DNA from 4 places in the Pseudomonas fluorescens genome. Region 4 is predicted to be linked to each of the others. Evidence: predicted binding sites of a transcription regulator. Region 4 holds the regulator's gene; each other region holds the start of a gene.

Region 1 (7,276 bases), 310 kb from region 4:
CCACGCGACGTCCGTCGAGCCAGCCGCTCGCCGCCAGTAGAAATGCCCCCGTACACACCGAGGCGACGCGTCGACATTTCGCTGCGTGCTCGCGTACCCAATCCACCAGCGACTCATCTTCGGATGCCGGATAGATCCCCCAACCACCCGCGATAATCAGCGTGTCGCTGGCGTCTTGCGGCAACGGTTCGGCGAGCACCGCCAGCCCCGCCGAGGACATCACCGCCCCGCCCTCGCGAGCAATCACCGACGGCGCATACGGTACCGGCAAGCCGCGCTGACGGGCGATGTCATTGGCCGAGGCGAACACTTGCAGCGGGCCGGTGACGTCGAGGATCTGCATGTTGGCGAACGCGAGTACGTGAATGGCTTTGGGCATTTGGCGTAATTCGTGGGGTTATTGGCGTATACGCCAGAACCTACGCGCCTACAGTGAAGCCGTCCACCCCTCAAATGGAGAAAAACCCCATGACGTTGCAGATCGGTTTTCTGTTGTTTCCGCAGGTGCAGCAACTCGACCTGACCGGTCCCTATGACGTACTGGCCTCGCTGCCGAACGTGCAGGTGCATCTGATCTGGAAAGATCTGGTGCCGATCACCGCCAGCACCGGCCTGCTGTTGAAACCGACCACCACCTTCGACGACTGCCCGGATCTGGATGTGATCTGCATTCCCGGCGGTGCCGGGGTCGGGCCGCTGATGGAAGATGAGCAGACGCTGGGGTTCATCAAGCGTCAGGCGGCACAGGCCCGATATGTGACGTCGGTATGCACCGGTTCGCTGGTGCTGGGCGCGGCGGGACTGTTGAAAGGCAAACGCGCGACCACCCACTGGGCCTATCACGAACTGCTGCCGAAACTCGGCGCGATTGCGGTGCAGGACCGGGTGGTACGCGACGGCAATCTGTTTACCGGTGGCGGCATTACCGCAGGCATCGACTTTGCGCTGGTGCTGGCCGCCGAACTGGTGGGGGCCGAGGCGGCGCAGTTAATTCAACTGCAGCTGGAATATGCGCCGGCGCCGCCGTTTGAATCGGGCAGCCCGCAGACGGCGCCGAGTGCTGTCGTCGATGAGGCTCGGCACCGCGCGGCGCTTTCGTTGAAACTGCGCACGGAAATCACCGAGCGCGCGGCGGCGAAGCTCGATCTGCGCTGATTCCTCAGCCACACACAGATCTACTGTGGGAGCGGGCTTGCTCGCGAATGCGGTGTATCCGTCGAGATTTTTATCGCCTGACACACCGCATTCGCGAGCAAGCCCGCTCCCACAATGGGTTTTGTGGATGGCCTCAGGTTTGGAACCTGTCCCCGCATCCCGCCACAGCTTTACTTGTCCCCACGCCCTCACCCGTGTAGAAAGCCCTTCCACAAAATTCTGCACAAGGACTTTCGATGAAGGCGTTGCCATGGCTCTATCTGGCACTTCTCAGCCTCGGTTATGGATTGGCGTTGAGCTTTGGCCAACTCGGCTGGCTCGCGCTGATCTCCGTGGGACTATTGCTGTTGACCGGTTTCGCCGTGCGCCAACAGCAGGTGCCGGTGGCGCGCCTGTTGGGGCATGCCGTGTTCATCTTCCTCGCCCTGTCGCTGGCGCTGCACTGGTTGCCGGGATTCGCCAACGGCCGGGCCATCGCCCCGCTGCGTTTCACCGACGACGCCGTGCCGTTTGCGATGTACCTGAATCTGGACAAACCCTTGATCGGCTTCTGGCTGTTGCTCGCCTGCCCGTGGATTGTCGCGGCACGCTCGCTGCGTCCGACGGTGTACGCCAGCGTCCTCGCCCTGACCTTGAGCGCCGTCCTGGCGCTGGGCGGTGCGCTGTTGTTCGGCATGATTGCCTGGGCGCCGAAGTGGCCCGATCAAGCGTGGCTGTGGCTGCTGAACAATCTGCTGCTGGTGACGCTGGTCGAGGAGGCGCTGTTTCGCGGCTATATACAGGGCGGTTTGAGCCGCCTGTTCAAGCACCTGCCCCACGGCGACAACCTCGCCCTGCTGCTGGCGTCGCTGATCTTTGGCCTGGCGCATGTGGGTGCCGGCTGGGACTGGGTGTTGCTGGCGGGTCTGGCGGGTGTCGGCTATGGTCTGGCCTACCGTTTCGGTGGCCTTGCTGCGGCGATCGCCACGCACTTCGGGCTGAACTTGCTGCATTTTGCGCTGTTCACCTATCCGATGCTGGCCGGTTGAAGCAAGAGCGGTTTTGCGACGCCGTACTTATATCTGAAAAAAAACTTCAATAATTTCCTGACAGCGCCGACAACCTTTCAAAGCCTTGCGGATTGAAAAACCATGCGTAATAACCAGCCCATTACACAACGCGAACGGACTTTCCCGGCTCAGCAGCGGTTGATTTCCACAACCGACGCCAAAGGCGTGATCACCTACTGCAACGACGCTTTCGTCGAAATCAGCGGGTTTTCGCGTGAAGAGCTGATCCGTGCGCCGCACAACCTGGTTCGTCACCCCGACGTCCCGGCTGCGGTGTTTTCGCACATGTGGGGCACACTGAAACAAGGCTTGCCATGGATGGGCATTGTCAAGAACCGCTGCAAATCCGGTGACCACTACTGGGTCAACGCCTACGTGACACCGGTGTTCGACGGCAATCAGGTGGTCGGTTACGAGTCGGTGCGGATCAAACCCACCGCCGAACAGATCCGCCGTGCCGAAGCGCTCTACCAACGCATCAACCAAGGCAAGTCGGCGATCCCTTCCAGCGACAAATGGCTGCCGGTGCTGCAGGACTGGCTGCCGTTCATTCTGGTCAGCCAGTTGAGCTTCGTGATCGGCGCGACCCTGAACTCGCACTGGGGCTTCGCCCTCGCTGCCGGCCTCTCGGTGCCGCTGGGCCTGATGGGCCTGCAATGGCAGCAACGCGGGCTCAAGCGCCTGCTGCGCCTGGCCGAGCAGACCACTTCCGACCCGCTGATCGCGCAGATGTACACCGACAGCCGTGGCGCGCAGGCGCGTCTGGAAATGTCGATCCTCAGCCAGGAAGCGCGCCTGAAAACCTGCCTGACCCGTCTGCAGGACACCGCCGAGCACCTGACCGATCAAGCGAAACAGTCCGACGCCCTGGCGCACAACAGCTCCAGCGGTCTGGAACGTCAGCGCGTGGAAACCGAACAGGTCGCCACCGCCGTCAACCAGATGGCTGCGACCACCCAGGAAGTGGCGAGCCACGTGCAGCGCACCGCTGACGCCACCCAGGAAGCCAATCGCCTGACCGGTCGTGGCCGTGACATCGCCGGGGAAACCCGCGAAGCCATCCAGCGCCTGTCGGTGGTGGTCGGCGAAACCGGCCTGACCGTCACCCAACTGGCCAAGGACAGCGACGAAATCGGCGGCGTGGTCGACGTGATCAAAGGCATCGCCGACCAGACCAACCTGCTCGCGCTCAACGCCGCCATCGAAGCGGCACGTGCCGGCGAGATGGGCCGTGGCTTTGCCGTAGTCGCTGACGAAGTCCGTCAACTGGCGCAACGCACCAGCGAATCCACCGGCCAGATCCATGCCCTGATCGCCAAGCTGCAGCAGACCGCGTCCAGCGCCGTGCAAACCATGGAAGCCGGCCATCGCCAGGCCGAAGAAGGTGTGGCGCGGGTACTGGAAGCGGATCAGGCACTGGTCGGCATCAGCGAAGCGGTGGCCAACATCACCGACATGACCACCCAGATCGCTGCCGCCACCGAAGAGCAAAGTGCGGTGGCTGAGGAGATCAGCCGCAACATCAGCAACATTTCGGAGTTGGCAGACCAGACCTCGGAACAGGCGCATAACTCGGCGTTGCTGAGTGAAGAGCTGACCAAGACTGCGAATACTCAGTATTCGTTGGTGGAGCGGTTTAACCGCTAAAAGCAAAAGATCGCAGCCTGCGGCATCTCCTACACCGATCACCTGTAGGAGCTGCCGCAGGCTGCGATCTTTTAATCTTAAAAGCCCGGACAGCGAAAGCGTCCGGGCTTTTTATTGCCAGTCTGAAATTGATGGTGCTTGGCAGACCGCATTCGCGAGCAAGCTCGCTCCCACATTGGCACTGCGTTGAGTCACAGTTCTGCGCACGACGACAATCACCTGTGGGAGCGAGCTTGCTCGCGAAGAGGCCTTCTCTACCAACGACGATCTCACTCAAGCAACGCAGACACTGCCTACAACTGCGCCAGAATGCGCCGACTGGTGCTTGGTGCAGCCAAGTTCTATCGTTTGCCGGTCGCTACTCAATCACGCAGATCGGCCAGCATGAATCCATACCCCACGCGAAAACCCCACAAACAGTAAGTTCGTGATGAACTGACATTCCTGGATGTTCGGCACGCCGCGCGTGATGGGCAGAAAGTGTTCGATAAATATGTGATCACTGGCAGGCTATCCACCACAAAGTAAATCAAAAGATCGCAGCTTTCGGCAGCTCCTACACCGATCACCTGTAGGAGCTGCCGAAGGCTGCGATCTTTTGACCTGGAAGCCCGGGCAGCGAAAGCGTCCGGGCTTTTTGTTGCCGGTCTGAAACTGATGGTGTCTGGCAGACCGCATTCGCGAGCAAGCTCGCTCCCACATTTAGTCCTGTGTACGCAGAACCAATGTGGGAGCGAGCTTGCTCGCGAAGAGGCCATAACGGCCAGGGGAATTATTGAGGCAACCGCAGTTTGTCCAGCAATCGATTAACCAACAGCTCGTTCAACATGATCGGCTGTTGCAGCGCCAGCAGCGGATTGCCCTCCGGGCCACCGATTGAGTTGGCGATATTGCCAGCCTTGACTTTGGCCGACGACAACGATTCGCAAGCCTCGGCGATCGAGAGGAGGGGCAGCGAAGCAAACCGTAGGCGCTGCCTCCCGGATCGATCCCGGAGCGAAGGAACCCCTAGCTCCAGCGAGCGGGCCGAACGTTGGAGCAAGCGTTTTTTGCTTACTTTTGAGGTGTTTGTCAAAAAAGTGAGTCGTCGTAAGGGCGAAACCTTAAGTGGCCGTTACCGCGGCAACGGATATTCACGCAGTCTCGGCAACGTTATTAGCTGACCAGCACATGTAAGGCTGGTTGCCTAGCTGTCAGATCTGACAGTAGACGCACACCTGTTCGAGCGGATATCAAGAGAAACCGTAATTGCAGTCGGTTGTAACACCTCCTCTTAATTGAAAAGGCAGGTTTAACAATGACCACGCACGTTATGTTTCTCCCGAAAAAACCACTCGTCAGTGATGACAGGTTTCAATGGAGATTGGGCGGTAAACGGAAAACAGCGAAATTCAGATCTTTCTATCAGGACGAGTTCTTGGGCGAGCGGTATTGGTCCATCAGTGGTGGAACAGGAAATTTCGACGATGAAAGCTATTTTTCGTTCTCCATGACTCTGCCCTACCAATCCGATGAGTCACTCACAGGCGTCTATAACTTCGACAACGGGCTGACATTTGTCCACAGCCATTGGATCCCTGCGCCGCCGGGATTTATCGGAATGGCTTCGGTGGACGCCGACTCGGCGATCCTCAGCGTTAAATATGATGCTGAAACGGACATCGCTACGGGATCATTCGAGGCCGTGTTCAAAAGTCATCGCTATCGTCTGAATCCCAAGGGGACTTTCACCATGACGAGACTGAGACCATCGGATGCTGGCTAACTCTGGCAGGGGTGCTCGCTGCAACTCCGGAGGAGTACCCCTTCAATGTAATTTGAAAGAATGACGCCTTGTAGGAGCTGCCGCAGGCTGCGATCTTTTGATCCTGAAAAACCGGCTAGCGAAAGCTTCCGGTTTTTTATTGCCTGTTTGAATGGATGGCGTTTGGCAGACAGCTTTCGCGAGCAAGCTCGCTCCCACAGTAGGGCCGGGTACTTCAGTAAGGAATTGGTCGGCTGCCAAGCCGCCATCGCTGGCAAGCCAGCTCCCACAGGGATTGCGTGCAGTCAGTAAGAGAATGGTCGGCTGACAGGCCGCCATTGCCAGTAGGCTGGCTCCCACACAAAAGCAAGAGCAGAACCCGCACCGCTCTTGCTCCTCACCACTCAACACGATGAGCGTTAGCTCGAGTACCGCTTTTGATCTTGATCCACAGGCGACATCGGAAGGCTGAGCGGAGGGATTGATCCGGGGGTGGGAGCGCAGCGACCGTTTGGCGCAGCCAAACACAGCGAGAGGAGGTGCAGCGAAGCAAACCGTAGGCGCTGCGCCCGGATGGATCCCGGAGCGAAGGGACCCCGAGCTTTAGCGAGCGGGCCGGACGTAGGAGCAAGCGTTTTTGGTTACTTTTTAGGCGTTTGTAAAAAGTGACCCGCCGTAAGGGCGGAACCCTAAGTAGCCGTTACCGCAGCAACGGATATGCACACAGTTCGAAAAGTGTGCAACGTTCAAGATCTACCCCCTCACCCCAGCCCTCTCCCCCAAGGGGGCGTGGGGGAAAGGGAGCCGATCTTCATGAGTTTCAAAATTTCAGCTCGGCTCGGTCAACACTGAAGAAACGCAGCCACCTTCTGCCCGGCGGCAGCCAAATGCTGCTCATGCGTAAACCCGGAAACCTTGAGCGGCTTCAAATCATGATCCCCAGAGGCCAACCAAAACACCTCAATACTCGGCGATAGATCATAAGCCTCGACAGCGTCCCGATTGCCAAGCGCATCCCGCTCCCCCTGCACAATCAAAGTCCGAGTCCGCAAAGAAGCCAAATGCTCAACCCGCGGCTTCTCAGGTTTCCCAACCGCATAAAACGGATATCCAAGACAGACAAGCGCATCGGCGCCCAACTCGTCAGCCAAAAGACTGGCCATCCGCCCGCCCATGGACTTACCACCGATGGCCAAAGTCCCAGCGACATGACGTCGCACTTCAGCGAACACTTCGCGCCAGCACTGAAGCAGTTTCGGCGCCGGATTCGGCGGACGCTTGCCACCGTCGATACGCCGCTGCGCCATATATGGAAACTCAAACCGCAACACATTCACCCCAAGTGCAGCAAGGCGCCCAGCCATATCCGTCATCCACTCACTGTCCATCGGCGCCCCGGCACCATGGGCGAGGATGAGCGTCGCCGAAGCCTCGCCGACAGCGGCGTCCCACAGCCAGCCATGATCCCGCACGCACTGCGCCCATTGATCCCCGTCAATACTGGCCTTGTGCTGTTTGTCCATGCTTGCCTCGCTTTTAGTCTGCCTATAACTCCAGGCGAAGGATTCGCGGCGTTTTCCGCGCGCGCTCACTTCGGCTGAACCGTGGATGGGGAACCATGAACACTTCTATCAGTACCGCCTACAACTACAAGGTGGTCCGCCAATTCGCCATTATGACG
Region 2 (7,276 bases), 1.2 Mb from region 4:
GCCCTTGAGCGGCTGTAACAACGACGCCATGGCCATGGCGTCGGTGCTGGAGCGTCATGCCAACGGGCGACCGAACTTCAGCAGCAAAGTGCTGACTTCAGCCGAAGAAAAACTCACGCTCAGCCACATGAAACAGCAGATCCAGAGCCTGTTTTCAGGCGACTGTGACGTGGCACTGCTGTACTTCGCCGGCCATGGGCAGTTCGACACCAGCATCGACGAAGGACTCCTGATTCCCCAGGACTATCAGCCTGGCGGAGACGGGATCCGCATCAGCGACATTCTGGAGTGGGCGGACAAGGCCCCGCACATCAAGAACAAAATCATCATTCTCGATTGCTGCCAGGCCGGCGCAGCAGGCGCCATGCGCAATCTGCGTGGCGGCAGCAGTGTGATCGGCGAAGGCGTGACCATTCTTACGGCCTGCAAAAAAGAACAGTACGCCCTGGAAAGTCGCGGTCATGGCGTATTCACGGATCTGTTGCTGCAAGCGCTGCACGGTGGCGCTGCCAACGTACTCGGCAAGGTCACCCCCGGTAGCGTTTACTCATTTGTCGACAATGCGCTGGGCGCCTGGGAACAGCGTCCGGTATTCAAGACCAATGTCTCGCAGTTCGTACCGCTGCGCGAGGTCGCGCCGCTGATTGCCGAGGAAACCCTGCGCAAACTCAAGGACTGGTTCCCGGAGCCGAGCTTCGTTTTCAGACTCGATCCCAGCTACGAGCCCACCGAAGCACTGTTCGACCCCGAGCACGGCGACATTTTCAAGCAACTGCAAATGTGCAACCGCCACAGCCTGATCGAACCGGTGGATGCCGAGCACATGTACTACGCCGCGCTCCACTCCACGGGCTGCCGCCTCACGGCGCTCGGCGCCTATTACCGTGAACTCGCCCTCAAAGGACACTTCTGATGCCCGTATTCATCAGCTACCGCCACATGGATCGCCCGCAGGCCATGGCGATCAATGCGCAATTGATGCAGGCCAATATCAAAACCTACCTCGACGTGCTCGACCCAGAATCGCAGACCACCGATGACATCACCGGGGTGATCACCCGCAACATCACCGAATGCACGCACCTGCTGGCGGTGGTTTCAGAGAAAACCGCTCTGTCGTGGTGGGTGCCGTTCGAAATCGGCGAAGCGACGATCAGCAACCGCCGGATCTGCTCGTTCCGCACCGGGCCGGCAAAGCTGCCGGAGTATCTGGACAAGTGGCCGAAGCTGAGCACGGCCAGTGATCTGAATTTCTTCATCGATGCCTATCGTGAAGAAGTATCGAGCAAGCGCTCGATGACGCTGGATTCGAGCAACGAATCCTTCAGCGGCACCTATAAGCGCAACGCCGATCTTTTCCATGAACAACTGAAGAACCGGATTCGGCGCGGTTTCTGAGGCCAATCGACAGCCACAAAAAAGCCGACATCACTGTCGGCTTTTTTGTCGCTCACTGCTTCGGCGCAGGGGCCGGTGCAGCGGCTGGCGGAGCTGTTGGCGCTGGCGCCGCAGTCCCCGGCACTGCCGGTTTCGGTGCGGCGTCGTCGAACAGGTTCAAGCGTTCGCGCAACTCGTGCGCCGGCACAGGTTGCTGATCCGCCGGCAGCGCGTTCGGATCGACCGGCGTCGCCGGAGCGGCGCCGTTCTGACCTTCGGCGGCTGGCTTGGCCGCGTCGGCACCTTGCGAACCTTCGATGGCGGCCTGGGCCTTTTTGGTCAGGACCACAATGTCGATGCGGCGGTTGACCGGGTTGAACGGGTTTTCCTTGTCGAACAGCGCCGACGAGGCGTAACCGACCACGCGCGCCACCTGCGAATCCGGATAGCTGCCTGCCACCAGCGCACGCCGCGCGGCGTTGGCACGGTTGGCCGAGAGTTCCCAGTTGCCGAAATCGCCGGTGCCGGTGTACGGCTTGGCGTCGGTGTGGCCGCTGATGCTGATCTTGTTCGGCACCGCTTTGATGGTGTCGGCCATGGCCAGCAGGATGTCTTCGAAGTACGGCTTCAGGCGTGCGGAACCTGAGTCGAACATCGGCCGGTTTTCCGCGTCCATGATCTGAATGCGCAAGCCGTTCGGGGTGATCTCGAACAGGATCTGATCCTTGAACTTCTGCAGCTGCGGGTTCTCGTCGACCTTGTTCTGCAGTTCTTGCAGCAACAGCTCCAGGCGTTCTTTCTCGACCTGCTCGGCCATGCCTTCGACCTGTTCGGTGTCGACCGTGACCTTGTCCGGTTGCGGCTGCGACTTCACCTCAGGGTTGAGGGTGTTTTCCGGCGCCAGGGTCGGCGTGCCGCCCAGATCAATGATGTACGGCGTGCCACTTTCGGAGAAGCCGACCGGGTCCTTGAAGTAACCGGCGATGGCGATCTTTTGCTCAGGCGTTGCGGTGGACAGCAGCCACAACACCAGGAAGAACGCCATCATCGCCGTGGCGAAGTCGGCGAAGGCGATTTTCCACGCCCCGCCGTGGTGCCCACCGGCTATGCGCTTGACGCGCTTGATGATTATCGGCTGATTATTTTCCATGGCTTAGCGACCGCGAACGGCTTGTTCCAGCTCGGCAAAGCTTGGACGGTGCGCCGGGTACAGAACCTTGCGCCCGAACTCCACGGCCAGCGATGGCGGCATGCCGGAAGCCGACGCCACCAGCGAGGCCTTGATGGCTTCGTAGACGTTCAGTTCTTCCTTGGCATCGTGCGCCAGGGAATGCGCCAACGGCCCGAAGAAGCCGTAGGCCGCGAGAATACCGAAGAAGGTACCGACCAGTGCCGCACCCACGTGCAGACCGATGGATTTCTGATCGCCTTCACCCAGCGACGCCATGGTCACCACGATACCCAGTACCGCCGCGACGATACCGAAACCGGGCATGGCGTCGGCGATGCCGTTCACCGCATGGGACGGGTGCTCGAGGTCTTCCTTGAGGCTGTAGAGTTCCATGTCGAACAGGCCTTCCAGCTCATGCGGAGCCATGTTGCCGGAGGACATGATGCGCAGGTAGTCGCAGATGAACGCGGTCATGCGTTCGTCTTTGAGCACGGCCGGGTACTTGGCGAAGATCGGGCTCGCGGCAGCGTCTTCGATGTCGCCTTCGATGGCCATCATGCCTTCGCGGCGGCTCTTGTTGAGGATCTCGTAAATCAGGCCGAGCACTTCCAGATAGAACGTGTGGCTGAAGCGCGAACTGAACATGCTCAGGGATTTCTTGAGCACGTGCATCGTCATGTAACCGGGGTTGGCCTGGAGGAATGCACCGAGGGCCGCACCACCGATGATCATCACCTCGAAGGGCTGGATCAGGGCGGCAATTTTGCCGTGGGAGAGCACGTATCCGCCGAGCACGCTCGCGAATACGACGATGATGCCGATAATTTTAGCCATAGGTAGAAAGTACTTATTTAAGTCGGGTTCAAGGTCATATTCGGAAGTTAAAAAATCTCTTCTTCTACTTATCGGCAAAACTGCGCCAGACTATAGCCAGTTCAGGCGAAAAGCCAATTTAGCCCATGCCGGGCGCGTCTACAGTCAGTGAAGATCTCGTCCAGACATGGCTAATGAAACGAACGTCCCACACGCAAAACCGACCACGCTCGAGGGCTGGGTCAAACTGCTCGATGGCGTGCGCCTGCCCGTGCCGCAAGAGGCGCACGACAAGGTTTGCCGGGCGATCCGCGACAACCGCAGCTCGTTGCGCGATATCGCCGACCTGATGCAGGACAGTCCGGCGCTGGCCTTGAGCATCATCCGTGAGGCAAATCGTCACACCCACGGCACCATGGCCGCTCCGGCGGAAAATCTCGAGGTGGCGATCAACCGTCTGGGCCTGGCGCGTACCGAAGAATTGCTCGCACGTCTGCCCGTCGAACCGCAGATGCAGATACCCAAGGCCTTGCGCCAACTGCAGATGATCAGCCAGCACGCGACACAACAGGCCAACGGTTTTTTTGCCAGTCGCCTGGCGCGCCTGTGGCAGGACATTCACTGGGGCAGCCTGTTGTTTCTGTCGCCGTTATGGCCGCTGGCGCTGACGTTTCCCGAATTGCTCGAAGAGTGGGAGCTGCGGGTTATCCACAAGGGCGAATCGGCGCGCACGGTCGAGAAGCAACTGTTTGGCGTGCGCCTGCTGAAGATCGCCGAAGCGCTGGTACAAGTCTGGCACCTGCCGATCTGGGTGCAGCAGGGTTATAAACTGCTGCTCAGCGAACAGCGCGAACTGGTGAAAGTTCTGCGCATCGCCCGCGACAGCGAACATCCGTTGCGCCAGCAGAATCGCCTCGACGACGATCCGACCCTGCGCCGCTGGCTCAACCAGCCGGCCAACACCGTGTTGCTGGCCAACGGCCTGGCGCTGTCGGCACAACAGGCCTGGGACAGTCCGCACAGCGAGCGCTGGCAGTACCTGACCAGCCTTTATCTGCAAATCTCGATGGACGAAGTGCAGCAGCAGTTGCACCAGCAAGCCGCCAACAGTGCGCGCCAGCATGCCATGCCCGATCTGTGGCACCCGGCCGTTTCATTATTATGGCCATGGGGCACCCATCGCTTGCCGGCCGGGATGCTGCCGGCGGCGGCGCCGAATGCCGAGGATCTGACTCAATGGCGCCGGCAATGCGCCGAACTGCTGGCCGAGCCGAGCCGCTTCACCAATGCCATGAGCCTGACCGTCGCCGCCCGTGATGCGCTGGTCGCCAGCGGCATGCGCCGGGTGATGATTCTGATGGCCGACCGCACGCAATCGAATCTGCGAGTGAACCAGACCTTCGGTTTGCCGAAGGAAGCCGCCGCGCTGAACTTTGTCGTCAGTCAGAGCAAAGTCTTGCAGCGCCTGCTCGCACAACAGGCACAGGTGCGGATCAACCCCGAGAACAACGCACAATTTTCCGCATTGTTGCCGCCGGGCCTGCGTGCGCTGTTCCGTGGCGAGCATCTGTTCCTGCGTTCGCTGGTCAATAACGGCCGGGTGATCATGATCGTCGTCGCCGACCAGGGCGGTGGGCCGTTCGCCGACATCAGCGTGCAAGCCTTTGGCAAGACCGCACAGTGCATCGAAAAGGCCCTGCACAGCTTTAGCAGCCGTGGTCGATGAGGCTGCGCTACAATCCCCCCCTTTGTGCTCTGGAGACCTCACATGTCTGACTTCTCTGGCTTGCCGCTCGTCATCGAACCGAGCGACCTGCTCCCTCGGCTGGATGCCAGCGAACTGATTCTGGTGGACCTGACCAGTGCCGCCCGCTATACCGAGGGCCATCTGCCCGGCGCACGTTTTGTCGACCCCAAGCGCACCCAGCTCGGCCAGCCGCCGGCGCCGGGGCTGCTGCCGGCCAAAGCGGATCTGGAAGCGTTGTTCGGTGAGTTGGGCCATCGTCCAGACGCGGTCTACGTGGTCTATGACGACGAGGGCGGTGGCTGGGCCGGGCGTTTCATCTGGCTGCTCGACGTGATCGGTCACGACAAATACCACTACCTTGACGGCGGTCTGCCGGCGTGGCTGGAAGCCGGCATGCCGATGTCGATCCAGGTTCCGCCTGCGGTGGGCGGCCCGGTGGCGCTGACCCTGCATGACGAGCCGACGGCAACCCGCGAATACCTGCAAAGCCGTCTCGGCGCCGCCGATCTGGCGATCTGGGACGCACGCGGGCCGCTGGAATATTCCGGTGAGAAAGTGCTGGCCGCCAAGGGTGGACACATCCCCGGCGCGGTGAACTTCGAGTGGACCGCCGGCATGGACAAGGCGCGTCAATTGCGGATTCGCACGGACATGCCGCAGATCCTCGAAGACCTCGGGATCACCAAGGACAAAGAAATCATTACCCACTGCCAGACCCATCACCGGTCGGGCTTCACTTATCTGGTGGCCAAGTCCCTCGGTTATCCGCGGGTCAAGGGCTACGCCGGTTCCTGGGGCGAATGGGGCAACCACCCTGATACGCCTGTCGAGATTCAAGGTTCTAAGGACAACTAATGAAAGAGCGTCTGTTTATCCTCAGTCAGTACCTGCTGCCTCATCACCTGCTGTCGCGCCTGGCCGGCTGCGTCGCCGAGTGCCGCGTGCGCTGGTTCAAGAATGCCTTCACCCAGTGGTTCGCCAAGCGTTATCAGGTGGACATGTCGCAAGCACTGGTCGAAGACCTGACCGCCTACGAGCACTTCAACGCGTTCTTCACCCGTGCCCTGAAAGACGGCGCGCGGCCACTGGACCAGACTCCGGGCGCGATCCTCAGCCCGGCCGACGGTGCGGTCAGCCAGCTCGGCCCGATCGAACACGGTCGGGTGTTCCAGGCCAAGGGCCACAGCTTCAGCGTGCTGGAACTGCTGGGGGGTGACACGGCGAATGCCGCGCCGTTCATGGGCGGCGACTTCGCCACCATTTACCTGTCGCCGAAGGATTACCACCGCGTGCACATGCCGCTGGCCGGCACCCTGCGCGAGATGGTCTACATCCCGGGCCGGATCTTCTCGGTCAACCAGACCACTGCGGAAAACGTTCCGGAGCTGTTCGCCCGCAACGAGCGTGTAGCATGCATTTTCGACACCGAACGCGGGCCGATGGCCGTGGTGCTGGTCGGCGCGATGATCGTCGCTTCGATCGAAACCGTGTGGGCCGGTCTGGTCACCCCACCGAAGCGCGAACTGAAAACCTTCCGCTACGACGAAGCCGCCCGTGCGCCGATTCATCTGGAAAAAGGTGCGGAACTGGGGCGCTTCAAACTGGGTTCGACGGCGATCGTGCTGTTTGGCCCGGATCAAGTGAAATGGGCTGAAGAACTGGTGGCGGGTTCGCCAGTGCAAATGGGCCAGGCCCTGGCCCTGCCGACGGCCTGAGCCGGCTGATCCGCCCTTTCACACGTCTGTGAAGGGGCGGACACGACCTGGGAGGCGCCGTTACTCTATCTGCCCACGGAAGCCGATCGGCCCTTCGTTGGCGTAGGTATTGGTGCCACTGAGGTTTTTCCCTCCATCGCTGGAAGTGACGCTCAACGCGACAACGTTCTGATTGTCCCGGCCACCGATCACCCACTTGCCGCCCGGATGCCATGGGGCATCATTGCCACCCCACTGGTTCTCGACGTTGTATTGATTTTGACCGGTGCGCTGCGCCTTGAAGCCAATCGGGCCTTCGCCGGCGTAAGTCATGGTGCCGGTGAAGCTTTTGCCACCATCGCCCGACTTGATCTCGATGGCGACGACTTGCTGGTTGTCCCGCCCGCCCAGCACCCAGGTTCCACCCGGATGCCACGGTGCCGAACTACCGCCCCATTGATTTGCCACTGCATA
Region 3 (7,276 bases), 3.0 Mb from region 4:
AGTGGTTGCCGTGTCGATCGACTCGCACTTCACCCACAACGCCTGGCGCAACACTCCGGTCAACAACGGCGGCATCGGCCAGGTGAAATACACCATGGCTGCCGACATGAAGCACGAAATCGCCAAGGCCTACGACGTTGAGTCCGAAGGCGGCGTGGCTTTCCGTGGCGCGTTCCTGATCGACGACAAGGGTGTTGTTCGCTCGCAGATCATCAACGACCTGCCGCTGGGCCGTAACATGGAAGAGCTGATCCGTCTGGTCGACGCGCTGCAATTCCACGAAGAGCACGGCGAAGTCTGCCCTGCCAACTGGAAAAAAGGCGACAAAGGCATGAACGCTTCGCCAGAAGGCGTTGCGGCTTACCTGACCGAGAACGCTGCTGCCCTGTAAGGCGCAACGTCGCGGTACAAAAAAACCGGCCCATGTGGCCGGTTTTTTTATGCGCGGGAAATACCCGACGAGGATCAGTCGTCGAAGTCTTCCCAGCCGCCCATCTGTTTCCAGCGGTTGACGATGCCGCAGAACAGCTCGGCAGTCTTCTCGGTGTCGTAACGCGCCGAATGCGCTTCACGGCCGTCGAAGTCGATGTCCGCTGCCTGACAGGCTTTGGCCAGGACGGTTTGACCGTAAGCCAGACCGGCCAGCGTCGCGGTGTCGAAGCTGGAGAACGGGTGGAACGGATTGCGCTTCATGTCCAGACGCGCAACCGCAGCATTCAGGAAGCCGAGGTCGAAGCTGCTGTTGTGGCCGACCAAAATCGCGCGCTTGCAGCCGTTGGCCTTCAGCGCCTTGCGCACGCCGCGGAAGATGTCGGTCAGCGCGGTTTCTTCGCTGACGGCCATGCGCAGCGGGTGATCGAGCTTGATCCCGGTGAACTCCAGCGCCGCCGCTTCGATGTTGGCGCCTTCGAACGGCTCAACGCGGAAGAAGTAGGTGTGGTCCGGGTAAACGAAACCCTTTTCATCCATGGTGATGGTGGTCGCGGCAATCTCCAGCAGAGCGTCGGTGGCCGAATTGAAGCCACCTGTCTCTACGTCGACGACAACCGGCAGGTAACCGCGAAAACGCGCTGCCATTGGATGACGGGAACCGCCGCCGCCACCTTGACCGTCCAGTTCGTCGTCGAAATGGTCTTCACTCACGCGTGTTCCTCCAGCAGGCGCCAGCGCAGTTTTTCACCGGCGCGCAGCGGGATAACGTTCAGCTCGCCGAATGGCAGGCTGGTCGGGGCGGTCCATTCTTCGCGAACCAGGGTGATGCGATCGGTGTTGGCCGGCAGACCGTAGAAGCGCGGGCCGTTGAGGCTGGCAAACGCCTCGAGCTTGTCCAGCGCGTTGCGCTGTTCGAAGGCTTCGGCATACAGCTCGATGGCGGCGTACGCGGTGTAGCAGCCGGCGCAGCCGCAGGCGGCTTCCTTGGCATGCTGGGCGTGCGGCGCCGAGTCGGTGCCGAGGAAGAACTTCGCGCTGCCGCTGGTGGCGGCGTCGAGCAGGGCTTCCTGATGGGTATTGCGCTTGAGGATCGGCAGGCAATAGAAGTGCGGCCGGATCCCGCCCACCAGCATGTGGTTGCGGTTGTACAGCAGGTGATGCGCGGTGATGGTGGCGCCGACGTTGGCCGAAGCCTCGTTGACGAACTGCACCGCGTCGCCGGTGGTGATGTGTTCGAACACCACTTTGAGCGTCGGGAAACGCTCGACCACACGGCGCATGTGCTCATCGATGAAGATCTTTTCGCGGTCGAAGACGTCGACATCGCCACGGGTGACCTCGCCGTGGATCAGCAGCGGCATGCCGACTTCAGCCATGGCTTCCAGCGCCGGGAAGATCTTGTCGATGCTGGTCACCCCGGAATCGGAGTTGGTGGTGGCGCCGGCCGGGTACAGTTTGGCGGCGTGCACGAAACCGCTGGCCTTGGCCTCACGAATTTCTTCGGGCTGGGTGCGGTCGGTGAGGTACAGCACCATCAGCGGTTCGAAGCGACTGCCGGCCGGTCGGGCAGCGAGAATCCGCTGGCGATAGCCGTCGGCTTCAGCGGCGTTGCGCACCGGTGGTACCAGGTTGGGCATGATGATGGCGCGGCCAAAGGTGCGCGCAACATCGGCAACGGTATTGGTCAACACGGCACCATCGCGAAGATGAATGTGCCAGTCGTCGGGACGCAGCAGGGTCAGGCGGTCGGACATGAGGGGATTCCAGGCGGGTCAAACTGAGGGGAATGCTACCGGAAAAGACTCTTGCAGGCACCCGCTATCAAGTTTTGCAGGAACCTTCCGATATCCCGTAGGTATGCCGTAAACATAGTGTGAATCGGTCTTTGTGTTACAGAAGCCAATGGAGCCTCCCGTGCGCCAGCGATATTTAGCCTTGCTCAGTGTGTTTGCCAGCCTCCCCGCGATGGCGCTGACCTACCAGACGCGTCTGGAGAACATTGAGTGGACGGTCGAGGGCGACAAGTTCGAGTGCCGCCTGACCCAGCCGATCACCGATTTCGGCTCGGGCCAGTTCGTGCGTAAGGCCGGCGAACAAGCGATATTCCGCCTCAATGCCTACAACGCCATGCTCGGCGGCGGTTCGGCGACGTTGCTTGCGGCGGCGGCGCCATGGCAGCCGGGGCGCAACGACATCAACCTGGGCAGCGTCAGGATCGGCACCGGCAACGTGCTGTTCAACAGTTCGCAATCCCAGGCCGGCGGGCTGATCAGTGGTTTACTCGACGGTCGCAGCCCGGTGGTGCGCCGTGCGTCCGGCGATGGCCGGGTTTCGGAAGTGCGTCTGCTGCCGGTGAAGTTCAGCAAAGCGTTCAATGATTACCAGACGTGTGTGGCGAAGTTGCTGCCGCAGAATTTCGATCAGGTGAAGCAATCGCAGATCGGCTTCCCCGGCGAAGGCACCGATCTGGATGCCGCCGCCAAAGCCAGGCTGCAGGTGATGCTCGAGTTCATGAAGGCCGATCCGACGGTCAATCACATCGAACTGGATGGCTATTCCGACAACAGCGGCAACCGTCTGACCAACCGTGAGCTGTCGCGTCGTCGCGCGCTGGCGGTGGTCGACTTTTTCAAGGCCAACGGCATCGCCGAATCGCAGATCACCGTGCGTTTCCACGGCGAGCAATACCCGCTGGTGCCGAACAACAATGCGGCCAACCGGGCGAAGAATCGCCGGGTCAGCGTGAAGCTTGCACGAGTGGCGCCGACTACCGCGCCAGCACCGCAAGCCAGCACACCTGCCAACGCTGCGGCGACTTCCTGACCCGCCGGTCATCGTCGCGCTGTCGACAGATTCTGTCGCTTTGTCGTCTTAAGCTGTCGCGCCTCTGTAAATTATCGGATTTGAGCGGTAGACTCCTCGGCTTTCCGTAGAACCCCGTGGAGTGATGGCATGGCGGACGTAAACAAGGTCGTTCTGGCGTATTCCGGCGGCCTGGACACTTCGGTGATCCTCAAGTGGCTGCAGGATACTTATAACTGTGAAGTGGTGACCTTCACCGCTGACCTGGGTCAGGGCGAAGAGGTCGAGCCGGCTCGCGCCAAGGCTCAGGCCATGGGCGTCAAAGAAATCTACATCGACGACCTGCGCGAAGAATTCGTGCGTGATTTCGTGTTCCCGATGTTCCGCGCCAACACCGTTTACGAAGGCGAGTACCTGCTGGGTACTTCCATCGCACGTCCGCTGATCGCCAAACGCCTGATCGAAATCGCCAACGAAACCGGCGCCGACGCCATTTCCCATGGTGCCACCGGCAAGGGCAACGACCAGGTGCGTTTCGAACTGGGTGCCTACGCACTCAAGCCTGGCGTGAAAGTGATTGCCCCTTGGCGCGAGTGGGACCTGCTGTCGCGCGAGAAGCTGATGGACTACGCCGAGAAGCACGCGATCCCGATCGAGCGTCATGGCAAGAAGAAGTCCCCTTACTCGATGGACGCCAACCTGCTGCACATCTCCTATGAAGGCGGCGTGCTGGAAGACACCTGGACCGAGCACGAAGAAGACATGTGGCGCTGGACCGTCTCCCCGGAGAAGGCTCCCGACACCCCGCAATACCTGGAACTGACCTACCGCAACGGCGACATCGTCGCGCTGGACGGCGTCGAAATGACTCCGGCCACCGTACTGGCAACGCTGAACAAGATCGGTGGCGCTCACGGTATCGGTCGTCTCGACATCGTTGAAAACCGTTACGTGGGCATGAAGTCCCGTGGCTGCTACGAAACCCCGGGCGGCACGATCATGCTGCGCGCGCACCGCGCCATTGAATCGATCACTCTGGATCGCGAAGTCGCTCACCTCAAAGACGAGCTGATGCCGAAATACGCCAGCCTGATCTACACCGGTTACTGGTGGAGCCCGGAGCGTCTGATGCTGCAACAGATGATCGATGCTTCGCAGGTCAACGTGAACGGTGTGGTTCGCCTGAAACTGTACAAGGGCAACGTGATCGTTACTGGCCGCAAGTCCGACGATTCGCTGTTCGACGCCAATATCGCGACCTTCGAAGAAGACGGCGGCGCCTACAACCAGGCCGACGCGGCGGGCTTCATCAAGCTCAACGCGCTGCGCATGCGCATTGCTGCCAACAAAGGCCGCAAGCTGTTCTAAGCCTTGCAGGGCTGTAAAAATGGCGGCTTGTCTCAATGACAATGCCGCCATTTTCTTTTCTGTGTTTGTCTGACGTTAATCCAGAGCTTTGGTCATTGCCGCCAACTCCAGCATTTTCTTGAATGTCCACTTCAGGCATCTACTCTGCGCTCATGCTCCTCTCAAAACCGTGGTGCTTTGTGTGCTCACGTTGTAAGCAACGAGAAGTTTGGCGCCTCCGCTTTTTTTCGACTGTTTGATAAGGCTCGGGATAATTTGCTTGAGCAAAACGTCGCAGGCAGAGTCGGTCAAAAATACCACTGCTTTGGCTGAGTGTTTGCCAAGATGCGGAAAGTGTTCTGCCAGCGCATTGAACGCCTGTGCGCTACTCAACCGACGTACGTCTATGGCGCACAATGTGCCGATGGATTTAGGCAGCTGAATGTTGTGCTCAATCCACGGTCGCTCCGGGCAGGATTTGTCAGCGCTGCAAGGAGGGAGTTGCCTGAGGTCAACGCTATGTACAGACAACGTCCACTCCAATCCGTTGGCAGCTGATACTTCACCTACCACAGACGCTCTTGCTGGAGGCGAACAGGAGTGGAGCTCGGGCTGTTTCAACTCCTCGAAACTTTTTAGAAAACTGTCGTCCTTATCGAAGTCCGAGGGCGCATAGAGCGAACGGTAGTTGAAGTTCAGCGTTAAAAAGAATAGCAATAGCAAGTAAAACGGAAAGCTGATCAGGAACCAGATGTAGACTTCTCTTTCGGCGTTATCAAGAAAGGGTAAGGAAATGGCAGCCGATGATTCGGAAATAAATGCAAATATCGCAATTACAGTCATGGGGTTGGTTATTTTTCTTCTGATTTTTATCATGGAATGTGCTCATTAATTATGTATTTCCAATACGTATGTTGAGTTGTTTTGTATGGGGTGTTGCAACTTGCTGGTCGAGATAATTTTTATATTAAATGATAACGCTTGGATAGAAGTATCTTGTTTCAGATGTTGATTTATCAAAGTGTTTTTGATTGGTTTTACGTTGTTTTTTTCAACTTATAAGCTGCCGGGGCTGGCGCTGTGTAGCGATGTGCAGTCAATGGATTATCGCGTTTTTTCAGCCGCTCGCTGAGCCGTCTGCCTCGAAAGTAGAGTTCGCGTGGCTCTAAGGACGACATGTTTTTTGCGTCGATGTGAAGGCCAGAAGATACGTCATCCCATTTGAAAATCGCCTGTATGGGTTTTTTTGTAGGAATAATCTTTATTTGCTGTAGGGAATGTCTTTTGCTGGGATTGCAATGAAACTCTCTTGTGCCATGTCAGAAGTGACTGGGCTATTGTGCGTGCTCTAAAAATTCGAACAGCGAAACTGGACTTGCCCATGAATAAAGTGCTGATCGTGGATGATCATCCCGTCATTCGTCTTGCTGTGCGTATGCTGATGGAGCGTCATGGCTACGAAGTCATTGCAGAAACGGATAATGGTGTGGATGCTTTGCAACTTGCGCGTGAACAGATGCCGGATATCGTTATTCTGGATATTGGAATACCGAAACTCGACGGTCTTGAAGTTATTGCGCGTCTGAACTCGACACCCATGCCGTTGAAAGTACTGGTGTTGACCTCCCAGGCACCGGGTCATTTTTCAATGCGCTGCATGCAGTCAGGTGCTGCGGGTTATGTATGTAAGCAACAGGATTTGACTGAGTTGCTCAGTGCGATCAAAGCGGTACTGTCCGGCTACAGCTATTTTCCAAACCAGGCCCTGCACACCGTGCGTACCAGTCTTGGTAATGCCAGTGAGGCCGATATGGTGGATCGCCTCTCCGGGCGGGAAATGATGGTGTTGCAGCAATTGGCGCGTGGCAAGACCAACAAGGAAATCGCCGACGGCATGTTTCTCAGCAACAAGACGGTCAGCACTTACAAGACCCGTCTGTTATTGAAGCTCAATGCCCGCTCGCTGGTGGACCTGATTGAATTGGCACAACGCAACGGACTGGTCTGATGATCAGAAATACCGATGGGGCATGGGCCGCTCAGTGTCGGATTCAGCAGAAAGTAAAAAGCCTCCGGTTCGGGAGGCTTTCAAGTGTCAGAGATCAAAATCGTAATCGGCCAACTGCTTTTGCAGTCGGCGCTCCTCAAGCAGGTTATCGATGGTGCGACGTTTACTCAGATTGGTCTTGGCGACCTCGACCACCGGTTCGGCGTCGTCGGTATCCACAACGGTAAAATCTTCATCTACGTCCAGTTGTTCTTTGCTGTCAGTCATAAGGTGAACTCCAGGCTAAGACTGCCTTTGGCGCCCCTTATATCGATATTCCTGCTGCGGGTAAAAAAGATTTTTTCAATCGAAGAATCAATTATTCCAATAGCCAATCAATCGTCCGAGGTTTTGTGTTTGTACTCACACAAATCTTCGATGCGGCAGCTGCCACAGCGTGGCTTGCGCGCCAGGCACACATAGCGACCGTGCAGAATCAGCCAGTGGTGGGAGTCCAGCAGGTAGTCTTTTGGCACAAACTTCATCAGCTTCTTTTCCACTTCAACCACATTTTTACCCGGGGCAATGCCGGTGCGGTTGCTCACGCGAAAAATGTGCGTGTCGACCGCCATGGTCAACTGGCGAAAAGCGGTATTGAGGACCACGTTGGCCGTCTTGCGACCGACGCCGGGCAGCGCTTCCAGTTCT
Region 4 (7,276 bases):
TCACCCTCGATGCAATGCCTGGCAAACAAATGGCGATCGACGCCGACCTCAACGCCGGTCTGATCGACCAGAACCAGGCCAAGGCCCGCCGTCAGGAAGTCGCCCAAGAGGCTGAGTTCTACGGTTCGATGGACGGTGCCAGCAAGTTCGTCCGTGGTGACGCCATCGCCGGCCTGCTGATTCTGTTCATCAACCTCATCGGCGGTATGGCCGTCGGTATCTTCCAGCACAACATGACCTTCGCCGATGCGGGCAAGGTTTACGCCTTGCTGACCATCGGAGACGGTTTGGTGGCGCAATTGCCATCACTGTTGTTATCGACAGCGGCAGCGATCATGGTGACCCGTGCTTCCGGTTCGGAAGACATGGGCAAGCAGATCAATCGGCAGATGTTCGCCTCGCCCAAAGCCCTGGCGGTGGCCGCTGGTTTGATGGCGGTCATGGGCCTGGTGCCGGGCATGCCGCACTTCTCGTTCCTGAGCATGGCCGCGCTGGCGGCCGGTGGCGCGTATCTGTTCTGGAAAAAGCAGAACGTTGCCAAGGTGCAGGCGCTGCAAGAGGTTCAGCGTCAGCAGGAACTGTTGCCGTCGCCGGCCCGCGCCATGGAAACCAAGGAGCTGGGCTGGGATGACGTGACGCCGATCGACATGATCGGCCTGGAAGTCGGTTACCGCCTGATCCCGCTGGTGGATCGCAATCAGGGCGGGCAATTGCTGGCGCGGATCAAGGGCGTGCGCAAGAAGCTCTCGCAGGATCTGGGCTTCCTGATGCCGACCGTGCACATTCGCGACAACCTCGATCTGGCGCCGAGCGCCTATCGCCTGACCCTGATGGGCGTGATCCTGGCCGAAGCCGAGATCTACCCGGATCGCGAACTGGCGATCAACCCGGGGCAGGTCTACGGCACGCTCAACGGCATTACCGCCAAAGATCCGGCTTTCGGCCTGGAGGCGGTGTGGATCGAAGTCAGCCAGCGCGCCCAGGCGCAATCGCTCGGTTACACCGTGGTCGACGCCAGTACCGTGGTCGCGACCCACTTGAACCAGATTCTGTACAAGCACTCCAGCGAGCTGATCGGCCACGAGGAAGTGCAGCAACTCATGCAATTGCTGGCCAAAAGCTCGCCGAAACTGGCTGAAGAGCTGGTGCCGGGCGTGGTGTCGCTGTCGCAGTTGCTCAAAGTGCTGCAAGCGCTGCTCGCCGAACACGTGCCGGTGCGCGATATCCGCAGCATTGCCGAGGCTATCGCCAACAACGCCGCCAAGAGTCAAGATACCGCCGCCTTGGTCGCCGCAGTACGCGTCGGCGTATCCCGCGCCATCGTCCAAAGCATTGTAGGCACTGACTCCGAGCTGCCTGTGATCACCTTGGAACCAAGGTTGGAACAAATATTGCTCAATAGTCTGCAGAAGGCAGGACAAGGCTCTGAAGAGGGCGTTCTGCTGGAGCCAAGCATGGCCGAGAAGCTGCAGCGTTCGCTCATCGAAGCGGCGCAGCGCCAGGAAATGCAAGGTCAACCGGTGATCCTGTTGGTAGCAGGCCCGATCCGCGCGATGCTCTCGCGTTTCGGTCGCCTCGCAGTTCCAGGGCTGCACGTGCTGGCCTACCAGGAAATTCCGGACAACAAGCAAGTGACCATCGTTGCGACAGTAGGGCCCAACGGCTGAGGTAGTGGTTTATGCAAGTTAAGCGTTTTTTCGCCGCCGATATGCGTCAGGCCATGAAGCTGGTTCGTGATGAGCTGGGCGCTGATGCCGCCATCATTGGCAACCGCCGCATTGCCGGCGGCGTCGAGCTGACGGCGGCGCTGGATTACAAATTGTCGGCGCTGGCGCCACGGGTTCCGAACATGGAACTCGAGGACGAGCTGCGCAAGACCCAGTCGCGCATCGTGACCGCCCAGGCCGAACTGAGCCTGCGTGGCGAAGCCGACGGCAACACCAATCGCCAATTGTTCGCCGGGCTGCCGTTGACGGCCGGCCTGCCGCTGACCGCTGCCGAACCGTTGAGCGAACCGACTTACGCCGCCCCGGCGCGTCCAGCGCCCGCGCCTGCACAGTCGTCCGCCGGCATCGATCCGCGTGCGCTGGATTCGATGCGTTTCGAATTGAACAGTCTGCGCGAACTGATGGAAGTGCAGCTCGGCACGCTGGCCTGGAATCAGCTGCAAGGCAGCCGTCCGGCGCAAGCCAATCTGTATCGTCGTCTGCAACGCATAGGTCTGTCCGGGCCGTTGTCGCGCGATCTGCTGGCGATGATTACTGATATCGAAGAGCCGCGTCAGGCCTGGCGCATGCTGCTTGCGCACCTGGCGCGGATGATTGCCGTACCGGAAGTCGAGCCGCTGGAAGAGGGCGGGGTGATTGCCATGGTCGGCCCGGCCGGCATGGGCAAAACCACCACCCTGGCCAAACTCGCGGCGCGCTACGTGCTCAAGTACGGCGCGCAGAATGTCGCGCTGGTCAGCATGGACAGCTTCCGCATTGGCGCCCAGGAACAACTCAAGACGCTGGGGCGGATTCTCAACGTGCCGGTAACGCACGTCGATCCGGGCCAGTCGCTGGTGCAGGCACTCGACCCGCTGCTGCGCAAACGCGTGGTGCTGATCGATACCGCCGGCCTGCAGGCCAGCGATCCGGCACTGCGCATGCAGCTGGAAAGTCTGGCCGGGCGTGGCATCCGTTCAAAAAATTATCTGGTGCTGGCAACCACCAGCCAGAAACAGGTTCTAACCGCCGCGTACCACAGTTACAAGCGTTGCGGGCTAGCCGGCTGCATCCTGACTAAACTGGATGAGACGGCCAGCCTTGGCGAAGTGTTGAGCCTGGCGATCAGTCATGAACTGCCGGTCGCGTACCTGACCGATGGCCCACGGATTCCGGATGATCTGCATCTGCCGCGCCGTCATCAACTGGTCAGCCGCGCCGTCAGCGTGCAAATGCAGGAAGAACCCAGCGAAGAAGCCATGGCTGACATGTTCGCTGATATCTACCACAGCCCGACCAAGCAGGTTGGCTGAGGTAATGAACCGTTTTTGTACCTACATCGATGGTCTGCCATGCATTGTTCCGGTTGAGAACGCGCAGCCAGTAATGTGGCCTCCGTCTATGCAAGACAAGGTAAAGAAATAACATGGGCAGCATGCATCCCGTACAGGTGATCGCGGTGACCGGCGGCAAAGGTGGCGTCGGCAAGACTAACGTGTCAGTGAACTTGTCTCTGGCGCTGGCAGAGCTTGGCCGTCGGGTCATGCTGCTGGACGCTGACCTGGGGCTGGCGAACGTCGACGTTCTGCTGGGACTGACCCCCAAACGTACTCTGGCCGATGTGATCGAAGGCCGCTGTGAGCTGCGCGACGTGCTGTTGCAGGGCCCCGGCGGGATCCGCATCGTGCCGGCCGCTTCCGGCACCCAAAGCATGGTGCACCTGAGCCCGGCGCAACATGCCGGTCTGATTCAGGCCTTCAGCGACATCGGCGACAACCTCGATGTGCTGGTGATCGACACTGCTGCGGGTATCGGTGACTCGGTAGTCAGTTTTGTCCGCGCCGCGCAGGAAGTGTTGCTGGTGGTCTGCGACGAGCCGACCTCGATCACCGACGCCTACGCGCTGATCAAACTGCTCAACCGCGACTACGGCATGAACCGCTTCCGCGTGCTGGCCAACATGGCGCAGAGCCCGCAGGAAGGGCGCAACCTGTTCGCCAAGTTGACCAAGGTCACGGATCGCTTCCTCGACGTCGCCTTACAATACGTCGGCGCCGTGCCGTACGACGAAAGCGTGCGCAAGGCAGTGCAGAAGCAGCGAGCGGTCTATGAAGCCTTTCCGCGTTCCAAGTGCGCGCTGGCGTTCAAGGCGATCGCGCAGAAGGTCGATACCTGGCCGCTGCCTGCCAACCCGCGCGGCCACCTTGAGTTTTTCGTCGAGCGCCTCGTGCAGCAAACAGCAGGGCCTGTGTTATGACCGCGAGCGGTATGAACTACTACAAGAAGTCGGCACGTGACGCGCAGTACGAGTTGATCGAGCGTTACGCGCCACTGGTCAAGCGCATTGCCTATCACTTGCTGGCGCGCTTGCCGGCGAGTGTGCAGGTTGAAGACCTGATTCAGGCCGGGATGATCGGCCTGCTCGAAGTCTCGACCAAATATGACGCCAGCAAAGGCGCCAGTTTCGAAACGTACGCGGGCATCCGGATCCGCGGCGCGATGCTCGATGAAGTGCGCAAAGGGGATTGGGCACCGCGCTCGGTTCACCGCAATACCCGTATGGTCAGCGATGCCATTCGCTCAATTGAAGCTAAAACCGGCCGTGACGCTAAAGATCACGAGGTTGCGGCCGAACTCCAATTGAGTCTCGACGATTACTACGGGATTTTGAATGACACCCTGGGCAGCCGGCTGTTCAGTTTCGACGATCTGTTGCAGGACGGCGAACACGAAGGGCTGCACGAGGATGGCGCCAGTGCTCATCTTGAGCCGTCACGCGATCTGGAAGATGAACGCTTTCAGGCGGCGCTGGCGGACGCGATTGCCAATTTGCCGGAGCGTGAGCGACTGGTGTTGGCGCTGTACTACGACGAAGAGCTGAACCTCAAGGAGATCGGTGAAGTCCTTGGCGTCAGTGAATCGCGGGTCAGCCAGTTACACAGCCAGTGCGCGGCCCGTTTGCGGGGGCGTTTGGGGGAGTGGCGAGCGCGCTGAAGGCAGTGTGGGGACACTGCGAACGAGGCTGGTGCGGTGAGAACGGCACCGGTCTTGCTCTGTTGTGCTCCAGACAGTCTTCGAGTGCTGCGCCGATTGATTGAAGTGGCGCGTCCAGGTGCTGGGCGCGTTTAAGACTGCTTGGAGGTCGAATTGAACAAAGACATGAAAATCCTCATCGTTGATGACTTCTCAACGATGCGGCGGATCATCAAGAACCTGCTGCGCGATCTCGGGTTCACCAACACCGTCGAGGCCGACGATGGCACTACTGCCATTCCGGTACTCAACAGCGGCAGCATCGACTTTCTGGTAACGGACTGGAACATGCCGGGCATGACCGGTATCGACTTGCTGCGCCACGTGCGTGCCGATGAAAAACTCAAGCATCTGCCGGTGCTGATGGTGACCGCTGAAGCCAAGCGCGAGCAAATCATCGAGGCCGCTCAGGCCGGTGTGAACGGCTACGTGGTCAAACCTTTCACGGCTCAGGCGTTGAAAGACAAAATCGAGAAGATTTTCGAACGCATCGGCTGATGACGCGCGGGGGAGCTATGGAGCATAACGAATCTTCACAGGGCGATTTCGAGTCGACCCTGAAAAAACACGCGGTCGAACTGGTCGAGAGCCTTGAAAAAGGCAGGTTCGGCGACGCTGTGCAACTGATCCATGAGCTCAATCAGACCCGTGACCGCGGCCTGTATCAGGAAGTGGGCAAGCTCACACGCGAACTGCACAGTGCGATCGTCAATTTCCAGATCGATCCGCACATGCCGCAGGCCGAGGAAGTGTCGCAAATCACCGACGCCACCGAACGCCTGGGCTATGTGGTCAAGCTGACCGAAGCCGCGGCCAACCGCACCATGGATCTGGTGGAAAGCGCCACCCCGGTGGTCAATGGCCTGGCTGAAGAAGCCCAGGCGCTGAGCACCGATTGGGGCCGCTTCATGCGTCGTGAAGTCGGAGCTGAAGAGTTCCGCGAACTGGCGCGCCGGGTCGACGGTTTTCTGTCACGCAGCAGCACGGACAACCGTGCGGTGTCGAGCAACCTCAACGACATCCTGCTGGCTCAGGATTACCAGGACCTCACAGGTCAAGTGATCAAGCGCGTGACCCAACTGGTCACCGAAGTCGAAAGCAATTTGCTCAAACTCGTCCTCATGGCCAGTCAGGTTGACCGCTTTGCGGGCATCGAACACGACCGTGCCGCGATGCTTGCAGAAAAAGATCCACAAAAACATCTCTCGCAGGGTGAAGGTCCGCAGATTCATGCCGATAAACGAGAAGACGTTGTGTCCGGTCAGGACGATGTGGACGATTTGTTATCCAGCCTCGGATTCTAGAGTTTTGGAATTTTAGGTTTTTTGGGTTTTTAGACCTGTAGGAGCACCCCATTAATGAGCTTCGGCGCCGATGAAGAGATCCTTCAGGATTTCCTGGTTGAGGCCGGCGAGATTCTTGAGCAACTGTCCGAGCAACTGGTCGAGCTGGAAAGCCGCCCGGATGACGCAGATCTGCTCAACGCAATTTTTCGCGGTTTCCACACTGTAAAAGGGGGCGCCGGCTTCCTTCAGCTCAATGAGCTGGTGGAGTGCTGTCACATCGCCGAAAACGTGTTCGACATCCTGCGCAAGGGTGAGCGGCGCGTTGATGCAGAACTGATGGACGTGGTGCTTGAAGCACTGGACGCGGTGAACAGCATGTTCAGCGAAGTCCGTGAACGTGCACCGATCACTGCTGCAACCCCGGAACTGCTGGCCGCCCTGGCGCGTCTGGCCGAGCCGCAAACGGCCGACGAAGCCCCGGCTTCGCCAGTGGCCGAGATGATCGAAGAGCTGGTCGTCGAAGGCGATTCGAGCGATTCGGGCGACATCACCGATAACGAATTTGAACAGCTGCTGGATTCGCTGAACGCCGTCAAGGCCGAAGCCGAAGCCCCGGCTGCTGCTGCTGCTGCTGCACCTGCGCCGGCTGCCGATGCGGCCGCCAGCGATGAAATCACCGACGCCGAATTCGAGTCGTTGCTCGATCAACTGCACGGCAAAGGCCAGTTCGCGCCAGACGCCGTCGCACCGACTGCGGCTGCTCCGGCGGCACCGGCGGCGGGCGACAGCTCGGACATCACCGACGACGAATTCGAAGCACTGCTCGATCAGTTGCATGGCAAGGGCAACTTTGCCGTGGAAGCGCTGGAATCGGCTATCGCCTCGGCACCGGTTGCGCCTGCCGCACCGGCGGCGGCCGCTGCCGGCAGCGATCTGATCAGCGATCACGAGTTCGAATCGCTGCTCGACGAGCTGCACGGCAAAGGCAAGTTCACCGACGTTGGCGCCGCTGCTGCAGGCACCGCGTCGACTGTGGCCGCGCCTGCCGCCAAGGCTGCTGCCGCTCCGGCCGCTGTGCCTAAGGCTGCGCCCAAGCCTGAGCCGAAAGCCGAAGCGCCAAAACCGGCCGCCGCTGCTGCACCGGCGCCGGCCCGTGCTGCCGCTGCTCCGCCGCCGGAAAAACCGGCGAGCGAAGCCGAGACCACCGTGCGGGTCGATACCGCGCGTCTCGACGAAATCATGAACATGGTC

Evidence for each region. The regulator FliA, encoded in region 4, starts transcription of late flagellar genes. The targets are predictions, from matches to a motif close to CTAAAGTTTNNNNNNNNNNNGCCGNTAA.
Region 1: the regulator FliA is predicted to act here: its motif matches at 2,229-2,256, upstream of E4T63_RS09500 (methyl-accepting chemotaxis protein).
Region 2: the regulator FliA is predicted to act here: its motif matches at 3,451-3,478, upstream of motA (flagellar motor stator protein MotA).
Region 3: the regulator FliA is predicted to act here: its motif matches at 2,253-2,280, upstream of E4T63_RS22105 (flagellar protein MotY).

Annotation. Positions count from the first base shown of each region.
Region 1 covers NZ_CP038438.1:2,079,594-2,086,869, reverse strand. The annotation lists gene E4T63_RS09515 (GlxA family transcriptional regulator) at 1-379, opposite strand, end outside; gene inhA (isonitrile hydratase) at 469-1,155, shown strand; gene E4T63_RS09505 (CPBP family intramembrane glutamic endopeptidase) at 1,392-2,183, shown strand; gene E4T63_RS09500 (methyl-accepting chemotaxis protein) at 2,286-3,851, shown strand; gene E4T63_RS28500 (DUF6124 family protein) at 4,624-4,770, opposite strand; gene E4T63_RS09490 (hypothetical protein) at 5,149-5,616, shown strand; gene E4T63_RS09485 (alpha/beta family hydrolase) at 6,438-7,118, opposite strand; gene ccoN (cytochrome-c oxidase, cbb3-type subunit I) at 7,214-7,276, shown strand, end outside.
Region 2 covers NZ_CP038438.1:589,584-596,859, reverse strand. The annotation lists gene E4T63_RS02650 (caspase family protein) at 1-913, shown strand, start outside; gene E4T63_RS02645 (toll/interleukin-1 receptor domain-containing protein) at 913-1,398, shown strand; gene motB (flagellar motor protein MotB) at 1,451-2,527, opposite strand; gene motA (flagellar motor stator protein MotA) at 2,531-3,382, opposite strand; gene E4T63_RS02630 (HDOD domain-containing protein) at 3,549-5,087, shown strand; gene rhdA (thiosulfate sulfurtransferase) at 5,130-5,963, shown strand; gene asd (archaetidylserine decarboxylase) at 5,963-6,823, shown strand; gene E4T63_RS02615 (lectin OAA family protein) at 6,884-7,276, opposite strand, start outside.
Region 3 covers NZ_CP038438.1:4,801,671-4,808,946, reverse strand. The annotation lists gene E4T63_RS22120 (peroxiredoxin) at 1-391, shown strand, start outside; gene rnt (ribonuclease T) at 466-1,143, opposite strand; gene pyrC (dihydroorotase) at 1,140-2,186, opposite strand; gene E4T63_RS22105 (flagellar protein MotY) at 2,347-3,255, shown strand; gene E4T63_RS22100 (argininosuccinate synthase) at 3,385-4,602, shown strand; gene E4T63_RS22095 (hypothetical protein) at 4,753-5,457, opposite strand; gene E4T63_RS22090 (response regulator transcription factor) at 5,963-6,589, shown strand; gene E4T63_RS22085 (PA3496 family putative envelope integrity protein) at 6,677-6,856, opposite strand; gene nth (endonuclease III) at 6,964-7,276, opposite strand, start outside.
Region 4 covers NZ_CP038438.1:1,766,900-1,774,175, forward strand. The annotation lists gene flhA (flagellar biosynthesis protein FlhA) at 1-1,667, shown strand, start outside; gene flhF (flagellar biosynthesis protein FlhF) at 1,679-3,019, shown strand; gene fleN (flagellar synthesis regulator FleN) at 3,133-3,963, shown strand; gene fliA (RNA polymerase sigma factor FliA) at 3,960-4,700, shown strand; gene E4T63_RS08045 (chemotaxis response regulator CheY) at 4,866-5,237, shown strand; gene E4T63_RS08050 (protein phosphatase CheZ) at 5,255-6,043, shown strand; gene E4T63_RS08055 (chemotaxis protein CheA) at 6,098-7,276, shown strand, end outside.